DNA from 2 places in the Microbispora sp. H10885 genome. Region 2 is predicted to be linked to the other one. Evidence: predicted binding sites of a transcription regulator. Region 2 holds the regulator's gene; the other holds the start of a gene.

Region 1 (3,433 bases), on a different contig from region 2:
CCTGCTCGAGTCCGTGCGGGGTGAAGTACATGACGGCGGCGTCGGCGCCGAACTTCGCCTCGGCACGCCGCCGCAGCGACGCCTGGGTGAGCGCCGCGGCGGTGAGCTCGGGGGAGTGGGATCGGCGCAGCGCGCTCGCGGCCGCCACCGGGTCCGCGCCGTCGGCGAGGATTCTCACGGCGTCGTCCAGGGCCCCGCGTCCGGCGGGGGCGAGCAGCATGCGGAAGGCTTCCAGGTCCACGCTCGCGACGCTATCGCCCGCGGCCGGTGCTCATCAGCAGGTGCGTACGTCGCCGAGGGAGGCGAGCAGCTTGCAGAGCAGGCCGGACAGTTGCTCCCGGTCCTCCGGAGTGAGACCGGCGAGCAGCCGGTCCTCGTTGGCCACGTGGCCCTCCAGCAACTCGTCGACCATCGCGTGGCCCCGGTCCGTGAGGGTGATCAGGACCATGCGGCGGTTCGACGGCGAGACCTCCCGATGCACCAGGCCCTTGGCGGTGAGGCGGTCCACCCGGTTGGTGAGGGCCGCCGAGCTCACCATCGCGGCTGCGGCGAGGTCGCCCATGCAGAGCCGGTGCTCGAAGTTGGCGCGGAAAAGGGTGGCGAGCACGTCGAACTCCCACGGCTCCAGGTCGTACCGGGCGAAGTGCTCCTTGACGCCCTTCTCCAGCAGGCGGGACGCCCGGGAGATCCGCCCGGCGACGCCCATCGCCGAACAGTCCACGTCCGGACGCACCCGGGCCCAGCCGCTGAGGATCTGGTCGACGGCGTCGTTCACAGTGTCGTTCCTGGTGGTGCCGTTCATGAGGTTGTCGTCCATGATGCGCGCGGCCGAAGGTCCACCCGCCGCTCCTCCTCGTCTCATCGTAACGCTTACTTCGACGTTGAAATGTCGACCCCTCCTAAGCTAACCTCCGATCGAAAAGTCAGACGTCGAAATTTTAGAGGTGAAACGATGAAGGTTCTGGTTCTCGGCGCGACGGGGTACATCGGGTCGGCGCTCGCGGAGCGACTCTCCGAGCACGGGCACGACGTGGTGGCGCTGGTCCGGCCGAAGCCGCGCGAGGCCGCCCTGCCCGGCGAGGTGCGCCACGGCGACCTCCATGAGCCCGAGACGCTCGCGAAGGCGGTGACCTCCGACATCGACGTCGTCGTCCACGCCGCGAACCCCGTCGGGGACGAGGCGGTGGACGTCGCCGCGATCGAGGCGCTGGCCGGCGGCGGCGCGCGACTGGTCTACATCAGCGGCGTGTGGGTGCTCGGCGCCACCACCGAGGCGGCGGACGAGAACGCCCCGGTGGACCCGATCGCCCTGTCCGGCTACCGGCCGCGGGTGGAGAGGCTCGTGCTTGACGGGGGCGGAGTCGTCGTCCGGCCCGGCGTCGTCTACGGCCGGGGCGCGGGAATCCCCGCCCTGCTCGCCGCCCCCGGCGGGGAGGACGGCAGGTACGTCCACGCGGGCGGCCCGGCGCCGACCTGGTCGACCGTGCACGTGGACGACCTGGCGGACCTGATCGTGCTCGCGATCGAGAAGGCCGCGCCGGGCAGCCTCTTCCACGCGGTCGCCGAGGAGGCGGTGAGCGTCGCCGACGCCGCCGCGGCCGCCGGCCGCAGCGGGAAGGCCGTGCCGTGGCCGATCGACGAGGCGAGCGAGGTGCTCGGCCGCCCGTTCGCCGAGGGCCTCGCCCTGAGCCAGGTGGTGAGCGGCGACCTCGCGAGGAAGGACCTCGGCTGGAGCCCCAGCAGGCCCGGCCTCGTCGACGAAGTCCGCTCCGGTTCGTACGCCACCCGCGCCTGACCGGCCCGCGGGCCGGAGTCGCCACCGTAGGGCCCGGGAGTCGCGGTGGTGACGCGCAGGCGGCGGAGGGCTGAACGGGGGCTCTCGGACGCGTTGCCGGGAGGTGGGTCTGACCTGCGGGGCGGGTTCGTGTTGACTGTCACGCGCCACTTGCATACTGTTTCGTGTTGGCACTCTGCCATTGAGAGTGCCAACAGCGACGAGACAGGTCTGACACCCGCGACGGCAGGCCGCTGGTCGCCTCTTCAGCTCATTCATCGCAATCTGAAGGGGAGGTCCGATCGTGACGACCGCCACCAAGGTTCCCGTTAAGCCGCTCGGCGACCGCATCGTGGTCCAGCCGCTTGAGGCCGAGCAGACCACCGCCTCCGGCCTGGTCATCCCGGACACCGCCAAGGAGAAGCCGCAGGAGGGCCGCGTGCTCGCCGTGGGCCCGGGCAACTGGGACGAGGACGGCGAGAAGCGCATTCCGCTCGACGTCAAGGAGGGCGACGTCGTCCTCTACAGCAAGTACGGCGGCACCGAGGTCAAGTACGGCGGCGAGGAGTACCTGGTGCTCTCGGCTCGCGACGTGCTCGCCATCATCGAGAAGTAGTAGGCCGCGCAAGCCATGAGGAGCCCCGGGTCCACGTACCCGGGGCTCCGACGTGCTCACAAGGAGACCTGAATGCCGAAGATCCTGGAGTTCGAAGAGGACGCGCGGCGCGCTCTCGAGCGTGGTGTGAACGCTCTCGCCGACGCCGTCAAGGTGACCCTCGGCCCGCGCGGCCGCAACGTCGTCATCGACAAGAAGTTCGGTGCCCCGACGATCACGAACGACGGTGTCACCATCGCTCGCGAGGTCGAGCTGGAGAAGCCGTACGAGAACCTGGGCGCCCAGCTCGCCAAGGAGGTGGCGACCAAGACCAACGACATCGCGGGTGACGGCACCACCACCGCGACCGTCCTGGCCCAGGCCATGGTCCGCGAGGGCCTGCGCAACGTGGCGGCCGGCGCGCAGCCGCTGTCGCTCAAGCGCGGCATCGACAAGGCCGCGCAGGCCGTCAGCGAGCGGCTGCTCGGCAGCGCCCGCCACGTCGAGGACAAGAAGGAGATCGCCAACGTCGCGACGATCTCCGCGCAGGACGCGAAGATCGGCGGCCTGATCGCCGAGGCCTTCGACAAGGTGGGCAAGGACGGTGTCATCACCGTCGAGGAGTCCAACGCGATGGGCCTGGAGCTGGAGTTCACCGAGGGTCTCCAGTTCGACAAGGGCTACCTGTCGCACTACATGGTCACCGACCCCGAGCGCATGGAGTCGGTGCTCGAGGAGCCGTACGTCCTGATCCACCAGGGCAAGATCTCCTCCATCGCGGACTTCCTCCCGCTGCTGGAGAAGGTCGCCCAGACCAAGCGGCAGCTTCTGGTCATCGCCGAGGACGTCGAGGGCGAGGCCCTGGCCGTCCTGGTGACCAACAAGATCCGCGGCACCTTCACCTCCGTCGCCGTCAAGGCTCCGGGCTTCGGCGACCGCCGCAAGGCCATGCTGCAGGACATCGCCACCCTCACGGGCGGCCAGGTCGTCAGCGAGGAGATCGGCCTGAAGCTGGAGCACGTGGGCCTGGAGGTCCTCGGCACGGCCCGCCGCGTCGTGGTCAA
Region 2 (3,433 bases):
TGAGCCGCTGGATGCCCTTGCCGTACAGGGGGATGACCTGACCGGCCTGGGTGCCGGGCCGGACGTCGATGGCCTCCGCGCCGTCGAGGGTGTCGATCGACAGGACGGTGCCGAGCGCGGCGGCGGTCATCGGGATCTGGACGGTGCAGTGCAGGTCGTCGCCCCGGCGTTCGAAGATCTGGTGCGGCCGCTCGACGATCTCCAGGAACAGGTCGCCCGGAGGGCCTCCGCCCGGCCCGACCTCGCCCTCGCCCGCGAGCTGGATGTGCGTGCCGTCCTCGACGCCGGCCGGGATCCGCACCTTGATCGTGCGCCGGGTCCTGACCCGTCCCTCGCCCGAGCACTCCATGCAGGGGTGCCGGATGACGCTGCCGTACCCACCGCACTGGGGGCAGGGGCGCGACGTCATGACCTGGCCCAGGAACGAGCGGGTGACCTGGGAGACCTCGCCGCGCCCGTGACACATGTCGCAGGTGTCGGGGTGGGTGCCGGACGCCGCCCCGGAGCCCTGGCAGACGTCGCAGACCACGGCGGTGTCGACCACGATCTCCCGGGTGGTGCCGAAGGCGGACTCCGCCAGGTCCAGTTCGACCCGGATGGTGGCGTTGCGGCCGCGGCGGGCACGCGAGCGGGGACCCCTCGCGGCGCCGGCGGAACCGAAGAAGGCGTCCATGATGTCGCTGAACGGGAAGCCCCCGCCGAAGCCGCCCGCCCCGGCCGGCCCGCCGCCACTCGCGAACGGATCGGCGCCCATGTCGTACATGCGGCGCTTGCCCGCGTCGGACAGCACCTCGTACGCCTGGTTGATCTCCTTGAACCGCTCCTGGGTCTCCGGATCGGGGTTGACGTCCGGATGCAGCTCACGGGCAAGACGGCGATACGCCTTCTTGATCTCTTCCTGGCTGGCGTCGCGCCGGACGCCAAGGGTCGCGTAGTAGTCGTTGGACACTTATGACCCCGCCAGGATCTGGCCCACGTACCGCGCCACCGCGCGCACCGCACCCATCGTCACCGGATAGTCCATTCGTGTCGGGCCCAGCACTCCAAGCCGGGCCAGTTCCTTGTCGCCCGAACCGTATCCGGCGGCCACGATAGAGGTGCCGCGCAGCCCGCTGTAGGGATTCTCGGATCCGATTCTGACGGTGAGTTCGGACAGCCCGCCGGTCTCGCCCAGCAGGCGCATGAGCACGACCTGCTCCTCCAGCGCCTCAAGCACGTCACGCAGGCCGACGCTGAAGTCGGCGCCCGCCAGATTGGCCGTACCGCCGAAGACGATCTTCTCCTCGTGCCGCTCGACGAGCGTCTCCAGGAGCACGGACATGATGGTCGCCACCACCGGCCTCTCCTCCGGCGGCAGCCGTTCGGGGATGCCGGCCACGGTCTCGGGCACCTGAGAGAGCCAGCACCCGTCGAGGCAGCCGTTCAGCACGGAGCGCAGGTTCGCGATCCGGTCCTCGGCGAGCGCCTCGGGCAGATCGACCACCCGCTGCTCGACCCGCCCGGTGTTCGTGATCAGCACCAGCATGACCCGGCGCTCCGCCAGCGGGACGATCTCCACGTGGCGGACCGACGACCTGGTGAGCGAGGGATACTGCACGACGGCCACCTGCCGGGTGAGCTGCGCGAGCAGCCGCACCGTGCGCATGACGATCTCGTCGAGGTCGACCGCCCCGGCGAGGAACGTCTCGATGGCCCTGCGCTCCGCCCCCGACAACGGCTTGATCTGCGACAGCCGGTCCACGAACAGGCGGTATCCCTTGTCGGTCGGGACCCGCCCGGCGCTGGTGTGCGGCTGCGTGATGTAGCCCTGCTCCTCCAGCGCCGCCATGTCGTTGCGGATGGTCGCCGGGGAGACGCCGAGGTTGTGCCTGTCCGCCAGGGCCTTGGACCCCACCGGCTCGTTGGTGGACACGTAGTCCTCGACGATGGCGCGCAGGACGGCGAGCTTGCGGTCGTCGAGCAATGTGTCACCTCCCTGTGCCCTGGAAACACCGACTCTGGCACTCTGTGTTCCCGAGTGCCAAGTGTACGGCTACCACCGCTCGGCGTGCGATAACGAGCAGACGATCAGGGGCAACACGCCGTGAATCCGGGCGCAACCGGCGGGCCGGCGGCCCGGGATTTGCTAGCGTTCCCCGCATGTACGGGCGGGACGTGCTTTCCGGAGACTGGCGGCGGCCACGGCGGGGGCAGATCCCCGAGATCCCGGCCGAGCCCGACCTCGTGGTCGAGGACGCCGAGGGCCGTTTCTGCGGCGCGGTGGTGGACTGCGACAAGGAGGCCGTGACGCTGGAGGACCGCTTCGGGCGGCGGCGGGTGTTCCCGCTGACCCCCGCCGGGTTCCTCCTCGACGGCAGGCCGGTGACGCTGGTCCGTCCCCAGGCCCGGCCGTCCGGCCCGCTGCGGAGCGCCTCCGGGTCGATCGCGGTCGAGGGGCTGCGCGCCCAGGTCGCCAAGGAGAGCCGCATCTACGTCGAGGGCGTCCACGACGCCGCGCTGGTCGAGAAGATCTGGGGACACGACCTGCGCGTCGAGGGGGTCGTCGTCGAGTTCCTGGAGGGCGTCGACGACCTGCCCGCGATCGTCGGGGAGTTCGGCCCGGAGCCGGGCAGGCGGCTGGGCGTGCTCGTCGACCACCTGGTGCCCGGTTCCAAGGAGAGCCGCATCGCGGCCCAGGTCTCCGGCGCGGACGTGCTCGTCGTGGGGCACCCCTTCGTGGACATCTGGCAGGCGGTCAAGCCCCGGGCACTCGGCATCCAGGCGTGGCCGGACGTGCCGCGCGGCGTGCCCTGGAAGGAGGGCGTGATCGCCGCGCTGGGCTGGCGGATGGACCCCCAGGAGGCGTGGCGGCACATCCTCGGCCGGGTCACGACCTACGCCGACCTGGAGCCCGAGCTGCTCGGGCGCGTCGAGGAACTCATCGACTTCGTCACCGCCCCTGATCAGCCGGACTGAGGGGTCAGACGGATCATGGGGTCAGGTCGCGTACGACGGCGTCGGCGAGGAGCCGGCCGCGCAGCGTGAGGACGGCCCGGCCCGCCTTGAACGCCTCGGTCTCCAGCAGCCCGTCCCCCAGCGCCCGCGCGCAGGCCGTACGCGCCTCGGGGGCGAGGTCGGCGAGCGGGAAGCCCGAGGCGAGGCGCAGCTCCAGCATGACGCGCTCGACGGCCCTGTCCTCCGCCGTCAGCACCTCCCGGGCGTGCGCCGGGGAGGTCCGGTCCGCCAGGCGGGCGGCGTACGCGGCGGGGTGCTTCACGTTCCACCAGCGGGTGCCGCCGACATGGCTGTGCGCCCCCGGGCCCACCCCCCACCAGTCGCCGCCGGTCCAGTAGAGCAGGTTGTGGCGGCAGCGGGCCTCGTCCCCCGCCGCCCAGTTGGAGATCTCGTACCAGCTCAGGCCCTCGGCCGTCAGGGTCTCCTCGGCGATGAGATA

Evidence for each region. Region 2 encodes HrcA, which represses chaperone genes, less so after heat shock. Its sites were predicted from a motif close to TTGGCACTCTCNNNNNGAGAGTGCCAA; they were not measured.
Region 1: a site for HrcA is predicted at 1,963-1,989, ahead of groES (co-chaperone GroES). Genes of this name have one in related genera too.

Annotation. Positions count from the first base shown of each region.
Region 1 covers NZ_JABBWY010000004.1:135,699-139,131, forward strand. Annotated here, with positions in the region: gene HHX37_RS11940 (class I SAM-dependent methyltransferase) at 1-241, opposite strand, end outside; gene HHX37_RS11945 (MarR family winged helix-turn-helix transcriptional regulator) at 275-862, opposite strand; gene HHX37_RS11950 (NAD-dependent epimerase/dehydratase family protein) at 953-1,795, shown strand; gene groES (co-chaperone GroES) at 2,076-2,390, shown strand; gene groL (chaperonin GroEL) at 2,463-3,433, shown strand, end outside.
Region 2 covers NZ_JABBWY010000007.1:245,210-248,642, reverse strand. Annotated here, with positions in the region: gene dnaJ (molecular chaperone DnaJ) at 1-949, opposite strand, end outside; gene hrcA (heat-inducible transcriptional repressor HrcA) at 950-1,963, opposite strand; gene HHX37_RS20100 (DUF3097 domain-containing protein) at 2,140-2,955, shown strand; gene hemW (radical SAM family heme chaperone HemW) at 2,969-3,433, opposite strand, start outside.